DNA from 2 places in the Enterococcus avium genome. Region 2 is predicted to be linked to the other one. Evidence: riboswitches for the same ligand, from Rfam matches in the RefSeq annotation. Region 2 holds a riboswitch; the other holds the start of a gene.
What was found. A riboswitch is a leader RNA that binds a small molecule or an ion and turns the genes downstream of it on or off. The one in region 2 is predicted to bind cobalamin.
Positions count from the first base shown of each region.

Region 1: it holds a riboswitch for cobalamin, as region 2 does, so the genes downstream of both, AUF14_RS06160 (1-propanol dehydrogenase PduQ) here and AUF14_RS07550 (ECF transporter S component) in region 2, are expected to answer to the same signal.

Region 1 covers NZ_NBSL01000002.1:1,190,036-1,198,030, reverse strand. The annotation lists gene pyrE (orotate phosphoribosyltransferase) at 1-69, shown strand, start outside; gene AUF14_RS06175 (helix-turn-helix domain-containing protein) at 314-1,225, shown strand; gene AUF14_RS06170 (cob(I)yrinic acid a,c-diamide adenosyltransferase) at 1,250-1,825, shown strand; adenosylcobalamin (AdoCbl) riboswitch at 1,870-2,019, shown strand; gene AUF14_RS06160 (1-propanol dehydrogenase PduQ) at 2,293-3,420, shown strand; gene AUF14_RS06155 (ANTAR domain-containing response regulator) at 3,717-4,289, shown strand; gene AUF14_RS06150 (sensor histidine kinase) at 4,282-5,715, shown strand; gene eutA (ethanolamine ammonia-lyase reactivating factor EutA) at 5,816-7,231, shown strand; gene AUF14_RS06140 (ethanolamine ammonia-lyase subunit EutB) at 7,248-7,995, shown strand, end outside.
Region 2 covers NZ_NBSL01000002.1:1,471,802-1,479,796, forward strand. The annotation lists gene AUF14_RS07540 (GHMP family kinase ATP-binding protein) at 1-598, opposite strand, end outside; gene cobD (threonine-phosphate decarboxylase CobD) at 589-1,659, opposite strand; gene AUF14_RS07550 (ECF transporter S component) at 1,681-2,181, opposite strand; cobalamin riboswitch at 2,501-2,670, opposite strand; gene AUF14_RS07560 (amino acid permease) at 3,240-4,751, shown strand; gene AUF14_RS07565 (precorrin-2 dehydrogenase/sirohydrochlorin ferrochelatase family protein) at 4,777-5,229, shown strand; gene AUF14_RS07570 (TetR/AcrR family transcriptional regulator) at 5,296-5,868, opposite strand; gene ilvN (acetolactate synthase small subunit) at 5,880-6,380, opposite strand; gene ilvB (biosynthetic-type acetolactate synthase large subunit) at 6,367-7,995, opposite strand, start outside.

The DNA of each region.
Region 1 (7,995 bases), 280 kb from region 2:
TACATCAATCAGGAACAGCTTGAGCTGTTAAAAAAATGGCGGAAAGATCCTGAAAACTGGTTAAACTAACAAAATTTAAATATTGTTATTTAATATATTTTCTCTAGCTGATTTCCTCTATTTAGTATATAATATCATTAAGTTCTTGAAAGCACTTTACAACGTAGTGAAGTGTTCACTTGAAAGGCAGTACGTTAAAAAATTAAATAAGTTAAATCATAGAGGATTTAATTAAATAAGCAAAGAGGCTTAGTATTCAACAAAATTGTTGATACTAGGTCTCTTTTTGTCTTTTTCAGAAAGGGATGGAAGCATGAGTAAGAGCTATTTCATATTAAGTGAGGAAAAGGAGCCGCAGCTATTTAAATTGATGAAGGATTATTCGTTAGCGGTCGGTGTTTGTTTTTTTATTACTGATATCAATGGGGATCAACAGTCAGAGATTCCCGAAAGTCATAGCCTATGTGAAATGATCCAATCAACTGCTAAAGAAAAAGCCGCCTGTGAAAATTGCCAAATGCATCAGATGATTTATCCCATAAAAAGAAGAAGCATCAACAAATATCTTTGCCATGCTGGCTTTACCCATGTTCCCTTGCCAGTTTATATCAATAATATTTTAGTCGGATATCTCATTATTGGACGGTTGGCGGAGGCACAGAATCGCTATCTGATTGAAAAAAATCAATCTAGTAATCTTTCTGAAGAATTGAAGACAACAACCTATTTTTCAGCAGAAAGATTGGAAAAAATTGTCGAATTATTTGTCAGCCTCGCGCAAAGTACCTTAACAAATTCGAACCCTAAACGAAAAATCGATGTTGGCCAGTTAAGAGACGTTAACAAAAGGGTCGAAATCCTTCCGAAAAAAACAGAAATTGTCAATGCAGTAAAGTATATCGAAAAAAATCTTCATCGAAAAATTTGTCTAGAAGAGGTCGCAAACAAGGTGTATCTGAGTCAGTACTATTTCAGCAAGCTTTTTAAAAAGGAACTAGAGATGAATTTTGTAACCTATTTAAAATACCAGCGAGTAATCAAAGCCAAAGAGTTTCTCCGTCATTCAAACTTGAGTATCGATGACATTGCCCGACGTGTCGGCTTTTCACAAACAAGCTATTTCTGCAAGAGTTTTAGGGACATCACTTCAAAATCTCCCTCTAGCTTTCGCAAAGAAATAAATATCGAAAAATATCTACCGTTGGAACGAACGATGACTGTTTAACAGCTTACAAAAGGAGAGATGAATATGCGAATCTATACAAAGACAGGCGATAAGGGTATGACAAAGTTAGTTGGTGGTGCTCAGGTTGCAAAGGATTCCGATCGGGTAGAAAGCTATGGAACAATCGATGAATTAAATTCATGGATCGGCTTTATTATTTCAGAAACCCAAGACACACAAATCAAAAAAGAACTACAAGAAATTCAGCAAATGCTTTTTGATCTGGGAACAGATTTAGCAACACCAGAAAGTACCAGAACTGAAGGACGCCTGTATTCCGGAAGTTCTTGCTGGCTAGAAGAACGAATTGATCGCTACACCGATGAAGCTCCGGAAATTGAACGTTTCATTCTACCTGGCGGAACAACAACCGCAAGTATGCTCCATGTCGCCAGAACAATCACCCGCAGAGCAGAGAGATCCATAGTGACCTTAAACTGGACATCTAGCTTAAATAGTGAAATTGTCATTTTTATTAACCGTCTGTCCGATTATTTTTACGCACTGGCGAGAGTCATCAATGCGCGGGAAAAACAAGAGGACATTTTTTACGAGCGTGGTGAAAAAGTTTTCCATAAGATTAAAAGTACGGGCTTATAGATTGTATTCGCTTACGAATTATGCTATTTTATCTGTAGGTCAACAATAGTTATTTTATGAAAAGGATAAATGGAAACCAGTGTAAATCTGGTACGGTGCCGCCACTGTGAGAAGCAGCGCATGCTTTGTAGTCAGATCTTTTTATTTTTTTCATTAGCGGGCATGCTGTTTCGTTGCAAAGCAGGATGTTTTCTTTACAAATCCTTGTTAAGATAAAAGATCCAGCCCAACTAAAATAAGATAACTGTTTTAACCGTTTTATTGTACATTGCTGTACAGTAATGGGAATGGGCTGGTCTTTCAAAGCGGAAAGAGATTACAGGTACAAGGATGTACTGCTGACTCCCTTTTGTTGAAATTTTACAATTAAATAACCAGTCTTTACAAGGTAGTAATGATGCAGAGCAATGACGCTCCAGACAATGAATGATTGTTTGGAGTGTCTTTTTTATTTAAGGAGGAATAGTATGCAAAAAATCCATTTTAAGACAACGATCTGGCTGGGTTCAGAGGTTCTCGAGGGGCTTAAAGAACTGAAAAATAGACGAATCTTTTTAGTAGCAGATCCATTTTTGATCGAAAACGGCCAGATCAATGAAATCGTTCGCCACATTGATCATAACGATTACTTGGTATTTAGTGATATCGTCCCAGATCCGCCAATTGAGAAGATTGTCAGTGGAGTGAAGCAAATCGTTGATTTCCAAGCAGACATTATATTGACCATTGGCGGAGGATCGGCAATTGATGCAGCAAAAGCCATGAAATATTTTGCCAATCGAATACTAACAAACAAGATTGATCAATTAATTGCTATCCCTACGACAAGCGGAACAGGCTCAGAGGTAACGAATTTTTCAATCATCACAATTCCGGAAAGAGGAACGAAATTCCCTCTAGTTACAGATGAAATTCAGCCAGATATCGCCATTTTAGACACGAACTTAGTCATGGGCGTCCCACCTGCAATCACTGCGGATACAGGAATGGATGTCTTAACTCATATCCTCGAATCATACGTCTCTACTAAGGCTACTGTTTTATCTGACGCGTATTGTGAAAAAGCTGTCAAACTTGTTTTTAAATATTTGGAAAAGGCCCACAAAAACGGTGAGGATCGACAGGCAAGAGAAATGATGCATCTTGCATCTTGTTTGGCTGGTATCGCCTTTAATCAAACATCATTAGGAATCAATCACGGGATTGCTCACGCCGCGGGGGCTCGCTTGCACATTCCTCATGGTCGAATCAACGGGATTTTATTACCTAGTGTAATTCAGTTCAATGCGGATTTAAATGAGGCAGGACATCTCCAAAATAAGGCAGCAGTGAAATATTTAAAACTAGCTAAATGCTTAGGTGCATCAACAAATAATCCACGTATGGGAGTGAACACGCTAATTCGTCAAATTATTCAGTTGCGGAACAGCTTAAAAATGCCAGCAACACTCTCAGAATTTGGCCTTGAAAAGAGAGAGGTTGAACAAGTAATACCAGCAATTGCCGAAGCAGCAATAAATGATGCTTGCACAAAAACAAATCCTGTTGTGCCATCTCTCCAAGACATCGAAACGATCATTCAAGAGATTTTATAAAAGCATTGACAGCCCTTTCAAACTACCATATAATCGAACTAGCACAACGAGGTGCTCCCAAAATTTAAGAGCAATGAAGCTCCTTGATAGAAAACAGACATTTTGTTATTGTTTTTTATTTGGGAGCTTTTTATGTCTACTTTATTTGTCTTTTTCTTTCATAAAGGAGCACTTGTTGAAGTACAAAAAAGAAATTTCGCGTACTTTTTAATGAGGTTTGTTAGATAGATCACTAGAGATTATTTTTACACAAGGGAAGTAGGCGGATTCTTGAAAAAATGTAAGGATGTGAAGGGATGAATGGAAGAGTTGTAATAGTGGATGATGAGCCAATTACAAGATTTGATATTCGCGATATTCTGCAAGGAGCGGGCTACGAAGTCGTTGGCGAAGCAGCAGATGGTTTTGAAGTCATTGAAATTTGTAAGAAAACGCGCCCGGATGTTGTTTTAATGGATATTCAAATGCCCGTTTTAGATGGACTAAAAGCAGGAAAAAAAATTATTCAGGACAATACAGCCAGCAGCATTGTGTTTCTATCAGCCTACAGTGATGTTGAAAATACGACCAAAGCAAAGAATCTTGGCGCAATTGGCTATCTGGTAAAACCCTTAGATGAAAAATCATTGATCCCAACGTTGGAAATGAGTATTGCTCGCGGTAAGGAAACTCAAGATTTAATCAAGCAGGTTGAAAAATTGAAGACAAAATTAGACGAGCGAAAAATCATCGAAAAAGCAAAAGGCATTTTGAGTAAAGAAAACGGCTTATCTGAAGCTGAAGCCTATCAAACGATTCGTAAGTTAAGCATGGACAAGCGTTGTCCAATGAGTGAAATTGCTGAATTGATTGTGATAAACGATGAGTGATGCCGGAATGATTCAACTTTGTCAGGAATATACCTCTCTTTCTCCTGACGACATCGAAGCCTTGCTTCATTCAGCTCAGCAGCTTGAAAAGAATCCTCATTACGAAGAAATCGATGTGTTTATCGATGTTTATAACGAAATGAAAAAAGAAGCATTGGTGATTTATCACAAGCGGCCAAAGACTCAAAAATCATTATACAAACGCGATATTGTCGGCGAAGATGCCTTATTAAAAAATGAACCGGGGGCATTGAGAACCTTAGAAACGGGTTTAAACTCGGTGAAGCTCATGGCCGTCAGCCAGGAAAACATTTTAATTCAGCAATCGGTTTTTCCAATTAAAAATAACGGAAAAACGATCGGCGTGATCATTCTGGAAAAGGGGGTAGCCGAAGACGATATAAAAGAAAGCAATGATCGAATTTCTGATAGGCTTCCGTCATCAGAAACTCTAAGTCACTTAGATCAATCCTTCGTCAATCAGCTGCCTGAGGCGATACTCGTCTATGATAAGTATGGATTTTTAATTTCTAGCAATAAAGAAGCGAAGAACCTTTATCGCAGGTTAGGCTACAAAGATCGAATCAAGAATATGCACTACGATAATTTGACCCTTGATTACACAACCTTTGATTACATCATGTATCAAATCGGCCGGCAAGCTTCCAATCAAACGATTGAAAATGAAACAGCTTATTTGAGCTATTATTTTATCATTAAGAAGATCTGGATTGAAAAGGGCGGAAAATTATTAGTCATTATCCAGGATAATGCCGATGTCAAAAGCAAAGAGGCCGAGATCATTTCCAAATCGGTTGTTATTAGAGAAATCCATCATCGTGTAAAGAATAATTTGCAGTCGATCGTCTCTTTATTAAGGATTCAAGAAAGAAGAACTAGCAGTTCAGAAGCCAAAAAAATTCTTCGGGAGAGCGTTTCACGGATTATGGCCATTGCGGCTTCTCACGAATTACTTTCTAAGCAGGTTGAAGATCAAGTTTCGCTGTATCAAACTCTGGAGGCAGTTGTCTTCAATTTTCGTCACATCATCCAAAGTTCGCCAGAGCGAGAAATTGACTTGACTTTAGATATTGACCAGGAGATTCAGGTTCTAAGTGATGAAATGGTCACCATCTCTTTGATTGTGAATGAATTGCTGCAAAATGTGTTCGATCATGCTTTTGACTCCCACCAATCGGGACAAGTAAGGATTATCGGCAAAAAGGAGAAGAGTTTAATCTACATTACAGTCGAGGACAACGGGAAGGGCTTCGATCCAAAGGCGGATCACGGCGACAGTCTCGGCCTAATGATCATCACAAGCTATGTAAAGGATAAATTAAAAGGCAAGATAAAAATTGAATCGGGGAGAAACGGTACAAAAGCCTGTTTCACCTTTGAAAATGACAACATTGACGTTGTTTAAAAATTAAGCAAAGACGCTTAAGAAAGTGAAAAGAAATTTTCTCTTTTTTAAGCGTCTTTTTTATGTTTTGACAGGAGGGTAGGCTTTGGGAAAAGAAAAAATGTTAACCGTTGGCATCGACTTAGGAACATCAACTACGCAGCTAGTCTTGTCGGAGCTGACGATCGAAAATTACGCATCTGCCTTCTCAGTTCCCAGAATTATGATTTCTGACAAGAAAGTCATTTATCGAAGTGAGATTATTTTTACACCTCTGATAAATCAAAAGGAAATCGATGATGAACCCATCAAACGATTCGTGACCGAACAATACAAACAGGCAGGAATCGAAAAAGGTGATATCCAAATGGGTGCTGTCATTATTACAGGTGAGACGGCGAGAAAGACAAATGCTAGTAAAGTGTTGAAGGCACTCAGCGGTTATGCTGGAGACTTCGTAGTAGCCACTGCTGGACCGGATTTGGAAAGCATTATTGCAGGAAAAGGGGCAGGAACGGAAAAGTTATCGAAGCAGTACAAAGGAACTATTGTCAACTTAGATATTGGTGGAGGAACCACAAATTTAGCAGCCTTTAGAGACGGAGATACGTTAGATACAGCTTGCTTTGATATTGGCGGTCGCTTAATCAAAATAGACCCAAAAACACAGACCATCCAATACATTTCACCAAAGCTCAAACAAATCATCAAAGAACAAAAGCTTTTGATAGAAGAGGGGAAAGCAGCGGAAAAGCAAGAGCTCCAAAAGATTGTTGCAGAGTTAGTAACTGTTCTTGAAAACAGCGTAGGAATAGGAGAAAAAAGTGTCTATTATGATTTGCTGATGACTAACCATGGTTTAAAGCTGGATTACGATCTTACCTCTCTAACATTTTCAGGCGGAGTCGCAGATTGTCTTGAAAGTCAGGAAAAGGATTGCTTCAAATACGGAGATATCGGTTTATTGTTAGGCCAGCAATTAAAAGAATCCAGATTATTTTCAGAGCTGGATATCCTGCCTTCCGAAGAAACGATTCGAGCAACGGTCGTCGGAGCTGGTTCTCATACTGCTGAGGTGAGCGGAAGTACCATTTCCTATACAGAAAAGTTATTGCCATTAAAAAATTTACCGATTCTGAAGCTTTCGAAAAATGATGAAACACAAAACACAGAACAGATTGCGCTTCAAATTAAGGAAAAACTGAATTGGCATCGGTTGGAAGATGATTTGTCGCAAATCGTTCTAGCTATTGAAGGGAAAAAGAACCCCAGTTTTATCGAAATTCAAAGATACGCAACCGGAATTGTTAAAGGATTGAAGCCATTGATTGATGAAAAATTCCCCTTGATTGTACTTGTTAAAGAAGATATGGCTAAAGCTTTAGGGCATAGTCTCTTTGCCCAGCTGCCAAGGAGTTATCCCTTTGTCTGTCTGGATTCAATCTTAGTTGAAAACGGCGATTATATTGATATCGGAAAACCAGTGGCTGGCGGAGCCGTTCTGCCAGTGATTGTTAAAACACTAGTATTTAATTAAAAGGAGTGAAATAGAAATGATTTTGAAAACCATGCTTTTTGGTAAGACTTATCAGTTTCGAAGCGTTAAGGAAGTTCTAGCCAAAGCTAATGAAGAAAAATCCGGCGATAAGCTGGCAGGAGTAGCGGCTGAAAGCTCCGAGGAACGAATTGCTGCTAAAGTAGTTCTCGCGCAATTAACTTTAGAGGATTTATTTAATCATCCAGTTGTTGATTATGATGAAGACGAGGTAACGAGAATTATCGTTGATCAAGTCAACCTTAAGATTTTTGATTCAATTAAACACTGGACCGTGGAGGAGCTTAGGGAATGGATTCTATCTGATAAAACAGGTGACTTTGATATTAAACGAATATCCAGAGGTTTAACAGCTGAAATGATAGCAGCGGTTTGTAAATTAATGTCGAATATGGATTTGATTGTTGGTGCTAAGAAGATCAAAATCCAAAAAACTGCGAACACCACCATCGGAAAAACAGGAACATTTTCTGCTCGTCTGCAGCCGAATCATCCTACTGATAATGTGGATGGAATCATGGCTTCGGTCATGGAGGGATTGTCATACGGTGTCGGTGATGCTGTTATTGGTCTAAATCCCGTAGATGATTCAACTGAAAGTGTCGTGCGTATCCTTAATAAGTTTGAAGAATTCAGAAGTGAATGGGACATTCCGACACAGACCTGTGTGCTCGCCCATGTAACGACGCAAATGGAGGCGATTCGCCAAGGGGCTCCAACAGGACTAGTCTTCCAATCAATTGCAG
Region 2 (7,995 bases):
GCAACGATTTTTCTCTCACTGCACCTACATAACACTGATAAACTTCTGTAAAGAGTGCTCGTTGTTGAAAAAATAGGCGCTCGTTCTCTTGTGAATGAAAAATTTCGGTTTGTAAGGTTTCTTCCGGCTCCAAAACAACCACGTAAAACTGAGGAGCCCATCCGCTACTCTTTCTTACTGACCCATTTTTCTGCTCAAACAATGTGAGTGTCGGAAAAAGGATACTGTCTGTACGTTCAATTGCCAAACAAATGTCGATAATTTCATCTCTGGTAATTTTTCTTCCATAGTAAGCAGCCGTTGCTTGGCAAGCTGCGGCAATATCCGCCGTACTACTAGCCATCCCTTTAGCTATCGGTAGTTCTGAATTGATCACGAAAGATAGCTTTTCTCTTTTAGCATTCGGTATTCTTAAGTGATCCAGCGTTTTATTGATCGCTTTCTCGATTTTTGGTTTAGCTCCTTTAGAAGCAATTCCCGTTTGAAGCGTCACTTTAGAAAACCGATCAATTCCATAACTAACTAGTTTTTGCGAATCACCGAGCCAGCCTTGAATTAATTCTCCGCATGAACCGGTACAAGAAGCAGTCACTCGCATAAAATCGCCTCCAATGCATCAAGTAAGGATTTGTTATCAACTCTTGATTTAACTGCAATTCGATAATATTTTTGAGACAAGCCATGAAAGCTATTACAATTTCGAATCAGAATATTTTTTTGGATCAATTTTTCTTGTAGACAACCCGAACCCTGATACCGCAAGAAAATAAAATTCGTCTGACTAGAAAACGTTTCTAGCTCCTTAAATTGAGCCAACCCCTTTTCTAAAAACCTTCGTTCCTCTGCGATATAGCGCTGACTATCCTTAATAAATCTTGTTTCCTTCAATGCTTGCTGTCCGGCAATATCTGCAAAGGTATTAATGTGCCAAGGCACAGTTTTCGCTTCAATTTGAGCTAGAACAGCGCGATTACTACTTAGCAAGTAGCCTAAACGCAAACCTGGAATCGCAAACATTTTTGTCAACGATCGAAAGATGTAGAGGTTTTCATTAGTGCTGATTGAAGAAACAAGCGAATATTCCTCCCTTGTAAAATCTACAAATGCCTCATCGATAATTAAGGCTATCTCTTCTCTCTGACAAAATAGAGCTAATTCCTCAAGTTCAGATTGCTTCAGCATTTGACCAGTTGGATTATTTGGGTTACAGAGGCAGATGCCATCCACTTGTTGCTCCTTCGCTGATTGTATCAATTCTGCAATTGTCCATTGAAAATTGCGTTGCTCCAAATTAAAATAGCTAAATTCAGTCTTTTGTTGACTAAAAGCTGCTTCATACTCCATGAAAGTCGGTGCAAGCAATAATAATCTTTTCAGCATAAGCGTTCTTCCCAACATAAAAATCGCTTCTGCAGCCCCATTGGCTGGATAGACAAATTCTGCTGAAATCTCATGAAAATCAGCGATTGACTGGATTAGTGCATGGTATCGAATATCAGGATAATGAACTAGCTCCGCAATGCCCTTCGTTAGTGTTGCTTTGACTCCTTGGGGAATACCTAAGGGGTTGATATTTGCACTAAAATCAATTAACTCTTTCTTATCTATCTGATATAATTCACTGATTTCTTGAATATTTCCTCCATGCTTCACTGCCATAATAACGACTCCGCTTCTTGATTATTTTAGAAAGATTGCTTCTTTATATTTTTGTGGAATTCCTAGAATCACAATCTCAGATAGAGTTAAATTCACGACTGTCGCCAAGGTCAGGGGGACGAAAAGCATGAAAACAACCGGCCCCATCAATGGATAAAGCAATAGCAAATCCAATGGTACATTGATTACGTAAGCCACCAGCATCGAAATTATCGAAGCTGCGACCTTATTTCTTTGCAACTTTTTGCGCGTCCAGCTATAAAAGAACATACAGGCCGCCATCAATACAGCAATAATCAGATGAATTGGCAAAGTATTAGGAAACCCTGACAGTAACGCTGAGATCATGTGTCCGAAAAATCCTAAAAATGCTCCTGCGGCAGGGCCAAGAATGATTGCACCAATAAATGCGGGAAAAGAGTCTAATGCGATTGAACCAAGGATTTTAATGTTTGCCCCAATCACACATAGCGCCAGCAGAATTGCTAATGTTGCCAATTTCTTTGTTGAATACTTCATCATGTTTCACTCCTTATTCGTTTTAATGTATTAATTTTTCAAGTAAAATTAGTTCGATTCGAATGTCGTATATCATTCAACTAAAGTTCTTGAGCTTCAATTTGATTCTTATTGCTTAATATCCTTCTGTTTTAAGTAACCTGCGAAAAGTTGAACTGACATCCTTATTCGTTTTGATATACTATTTGTTTTCTCAGTAAATTCTGATTGATAACCAAAAAAAATAAACGCAGCGAGTCCAGAAAAGATGGTCTCGCCGCGTTTTTTATTTGTATAAATACACCAAATAATACCGTTAGCAAAATAATCTTCCCAATCCAATTATTTTTTAATCCCTGAACAAGGTATCCTGACTTTGCATCCATTTACTATCTCGCCTTCCCGAAAAGTGGCTTGTGAGAGTTCATCCGCATATACAGTAGAAAGGGGCTGTTGAGGATTTTCACCTCATTCCCTTGATCAGTTATTAAGTATTCAATTTTTCTTTATTATAGCAAACGTTTCTCCTTATTCTTGGCTTTTTTCCATAACTCAGCCACATTGTGCTATTTTGAAAAAGGTAAGAGCAAAATATTACTATATTTAAAACTGATTGACGATTTAAAAAAATGATGATCGAAATATGTACTATCCTCACGGAACCAAGCAATCGTCATCATCATTCGCTCTAGAATGTAGAAGAGAACTGTGTCCTTCAATAATCTTGATATGTATTCTAAAAAGATAGTCTTCAGAATCTTATTTCCCTGCTCAAACGATATAAAATACTGCTATTTTCAGATTTAACTACTGGTTAAAGGTTTTTCTTGAATTTTAATAAAGCAATCAAAGGAAAGCTATTCAATCGCTGAAGTTCAGCCAAATTTTGTTATTTCGAACCTAAAACAAAGCAATATATTGTTATTATTTATTATTCGATTTGAAAAATCATTGATTTATCAATCTTTTCATTCATTTTTATCTACCGCTTTTTTGATGAAGTAATTCTTTTAAATCAAAATTCATCTTGTCTTTTTATTTAAAAGAAAATAAGATGGAGAAAAGACTTTAAGGAGCGGACGATGACTAAAAAACAATCTTCACAAAATCTGATTTTGATCATTACCACTACTGTATACTCATTTTCTAGTATGATCTCAGCATTTTTTATGCTGGGAAGTCAATCACTTATTTGGTTTTTTATTAGTGCCCTCTTTTATTTTATTCCCTACGCACTGATCGTAGCGCAGTATACCAAAAAGTACGCACATCGCTCAGGAGCGATCTATGACTGGTTAAAAGAGTCCCTTTCTCCTAAGGCAGCTTTCACAACTGTTTTTTTATGGTATAGCAGCTACTTCATTTGGATGATTAGTTTATTTATGAAGATTCTTATTCCAATTTCTATTCTGTTCTTCGGGCAAGATATAACTACGTCAATGAATTGGTTCGGTGTTTCTTCTCAAATATGGTTAGCGTTATTTTCTATATTGGCAGTAATAGGTATCACTTGGATGAACAAACGTGGCTTCCAAGTCATTTTCCGTTTTCTGCATATTAGCGGTTACGCTATGGTTGGTTTGTTAATCCTTTCGTTATCTGGTAATTTAATTTTGATTTTTAAGAATCCTGAACTAGTCTTAATAAATATCCATCATAGTTTGACTGTGCCAAGCTTTTTTCAAGAATCATCGAGCCGCCTGCTTTCACAGCTGCCTTTTTTCATTTTTTCGATCACCGCATTTGGGGGATTGGATACGATTGCGAGTCTTGCCGATAAAACCAAAAAAAGCCGCAGCAGATTTCCGCGAGCCGTGATTATCAGTTCGTTTGTTGTGTTATTTTTATATGTTAGCGGCATTATCATTTGGAGCTGTGCAAATAACATTGACGGCTTACGGGAGGCAACGTCTCTTCATTTGGGAAATCTAATGTATGGTGTCATGGAACAATTGGCCAAGACATTGGCTGTCAGTTTCAACCTGTCAGTTAGTCATACGCACTTATTGACTCAGATTTTTATTCGTTACACCGCCCTGACAATGGGGCTGGCATATTTGAGTCTTCTTAGCTCAATAAGCTATGGTCCATTGAAAAGTTTGATAAAGAGTACCCCTAAAGTTTTCTGGCCAAAATTTTCAGCACTGAATAGGAATCAAATGCCTGAAAATGCACTTTGGATCCAAGCCTTGCTGATTTCTTTATTCATTGGGCTGTTGTCATTTAGTAATACTTTTTTATCAGATTTATTTAATCAATTAACCTACATGACGAATGTTTCACGAGCGATTCCATATTTTATTGTCGCAGCTAGTTTTCCTTTCTTTTTAAAGAAAAAAATCATCCAGAAACAGTCATTGATTATTAAAAATAATTACCTGAATTATTTTCTTTCCATAAGCGTTTGTGTCTGTATTTTTGTTGCAATTGCCTTTCAAATATATGAACCCTTAAAATTAGGAAATTATCTGAACTTTTCAACTTTGCTTTTAGGTCCAGTATTCTTTGGTGTTCTTTCCCACTTCATCTATTTTCGCTTTGAACAGAAAAAAGCTCTAGTGAATTTGTCTAAACAAAACAGCGAAAATCCGTAAAATCATTGACTAAGGAGTTACGCCTATGTACCCAATCTTAATTGATATCCAGCAGTTTTCTGTCCTAGTGATCGGCGGTGGAAGAATAGCCACTCGAAAAGTTTGCGGATTGATTGAAGCAGGTGTAAAACCCACGGTTATCGCGCCGAATTTTTCTGATACCTTACTAACAGCAAAGAAAAATGGAAAAGTTCTATTGCGGGAACGTTCCTTTCAATATGGTGATACTACTGGTTTTCAAGTCATTTTTATCTGTACAGATAATCCAGCAGTCAACCAAGCTGTTTTGAATGAAACGACACCGCGACAACTCGTAAATGATACAACCAATCAAAGCAATAGCAATTTTTTCAACATGGCATGGATTAAAGAAAAGGATTTTGGGATTGCATTAACTACTAAAGGTGCCAATCCGCAAAAGACCAAGCTATTAAAAGAAAAAATTCGTTCATTTCTGAGTGGAGACTCGTTAGAATAAAAAAACGCCTGAATACAAACTGTCCGAACAATTGAGCAGCGTATTCAGGTGTTTTTTTATTCGTATTCAAATGAGGCCATTAATAAATTGATCAATGGCATCAGAAATAAAGATTTCCACTTCCTTTTCATACTGATCGCTGCTAGAGTAGGCGTGCAGGAAAGCAAAGCCTATCATACTAGAAAAAATAATTTCCGCTGATTTTTTCGGATCATGGATTTTGACTTGCTTTTTTGACTTCATTCTAATCAAATAATCCTCCAGCGTCTGAATAAAGGCTGTTGGAATTTTCTCAATATAAGGCATCGTTTCTTGATAAATTTCTTGTGCGCGAAGGCCTAAGGAAAACCGGACAATCTCTGGCGTAACCTGTGTGAGATACGCTTCCATCATCAAATGAAGATCGCTGGTTAGATCCCATTGAAATTGATCATAAATCTCCTTATTTACAGAAGGAATCCACTCGGCTTCTTTTAATGTTGTCAACAGTAGTTCTTTCTTACTGCCAAATTGCCGAAACAGCGTCACTTCGTTTACTTGCGCTTCTTTTGCAACATCTTTTGTTGTCATGTCACTGTAGCCTTTTTCAACGATTAGTTTTCTTGTAGCAGCCATGATATTGCTTCGCGTATTTTTCATACAGGAAATACTTACTCCTTTATTAGACTTGCGATCGCCACACTTCCTCCCCGAATCACTTCGATTTCTTGAGAAATGCTTTGTTGGAGATCGGTAATTAGTTGGTTATTTTGCGCGTCAGTATTGATACACTCGATCAGCATTTGATCTGTTGTTTGATCAATAATGATAAATCTGTTTGCCTGAGTCAATCCATTTAGATCGTTTTCGAGACTTTCATAATAAGGCAGCTTAACGTACATTACCTCTTTAGTGTGAATGGGAATGTCGGTGTAATCAATCACTTGGATCACTTCGATCATATTGCTTAATTGATGTTTAATTTGTTCAAAGGTTCGCTCATCGCTAAAAAGGCTGATAGTCATCCGAGAAATATCTTTGACCTCTGTCTCACCAACCGTTAAGCTATTTAAATTATACAATTTTCCGGAAAATAATCCAGAGACTCTTGCTAGTACGCCAACTTCGTTTTCAACGTAGACGCTTAACCATTTCTGTTTAATTGTCTGCATAAGTAATCATCTCCTTCAAACCTTGACCTGGTGGAACAATTGGTAGGACCTTTTGTTCTGTCTTAAGCATAAACTCCAAAATAAATGGTTGACTTTTAGCACCTTTTGCATGGATAAATGCGTGGTCAAGTTCTTCTTCATCAGTGATTCTAATACCGTCTACTCCATAGCTGCGGCCTAAAGCGATGAAATCTGGTAGATAAGACATGCCGTCCACCCTTAACTTCGTGTAAGAATAGCGTTTGTCATAGAACATTTCTTGCCATTGACGAACATTTCCTAAACTTTCATTGTTGAAAATGCAAATAATAATCGGAATTTTTTCTAACATCACTGTCGCAAGCTCTTGAAGGTTCATTTGAAAACCGCCATCACCCGTAATTGTCAGGACATCCTTTTCCAGATTCCCTAATTTGGCCCCAATAGATGCTGGAAAACCGAAGCCCATCGTACCTAATCCACCTGAAGTCAGCAGTTGTCTTTCTTTTGTGATTTCAAGAAATTGGGTCGTCCATAACTGATTTTGTCCAACGTCGGTTACCACGATTGCATTTGAGAAATGTTCGTTGATTTTCTGAATGATTTTTTCTGGTGTTAAACCTACTTCTTTCATGTGAACAGGCGAAAGTAGATCCTTATTTTTGATTTCTTGTAGCCATTTCTCATGATTTTTCGAATACAGCATGTAAGTGATTTTTGGCAATATTTCTTTAATGTCTCCTACTAACCCAATTTGAGTGTCGACATTTTTATCAATGGTTGCTGGATCAATATCTACATGAATCAGCTTTGTGAAAGGACAAAACACTGCGGCATTTCCAGTCACACGATCATTCAAACGTGTCCCTAAAGCCAAAAGAACATCACTGTTTAAAATTGCCTGATTTGCTGCATAGCTGCCGTGAATACCTACATTACCAATATAATTTGGGTGATTACTAGGTAAAGACCCTTTTCCCATAATCGTACTAACAACTGGCAGATTGTACATTTCAATAAAGGCGGCTATTTCTTTATACGCTCTAGCGCGATGAACGCCACCTCCAAGCAGCAAGACAGGTTTCTTAGCGGTTTCGAGTATTTCAGCTGCGGTTTCTAGTTTTTCCAGTGGGATCATTTGCGTTTTCTGACCACCACGAATTGCTACTTCTTTTGGGTATTTTTCTGAACCGAGTTCTTGCTGAATATTTTTCGGTATATCAACGACTACAACTCCTGGTTTACCAGATTGCGCAATAACAAATGCTTTCTTCAGAATTTTTCCTAAATCCTCTCGATTCCTGACTGTTACGGCATATTTAGCAATTGAGCGACAGATTCCCACCATATCTACTTCTTGAAAAGCGTCCTTCCCAATCAGCTGTGTTGAAACCTGTCCTGTGATACAAACCAGCGGAGAGGAATCGTAGCCCGCCGTAGCAATCCCTGTTATCAGATTTGTTGCTCCTGGACCACTAGTAACTAGACAAACACCGACTTTTCCAGTGGATCGCGCATACCCATCTGCGGCATGAATCAATCCTTGCTCATGTCTAGGCAAAATAACGCGAAATTCCTTTCTCTGATAAAGCGCATCAAACAAATCAATCGCCTGTCCTCCCGGATAAGCAAAACA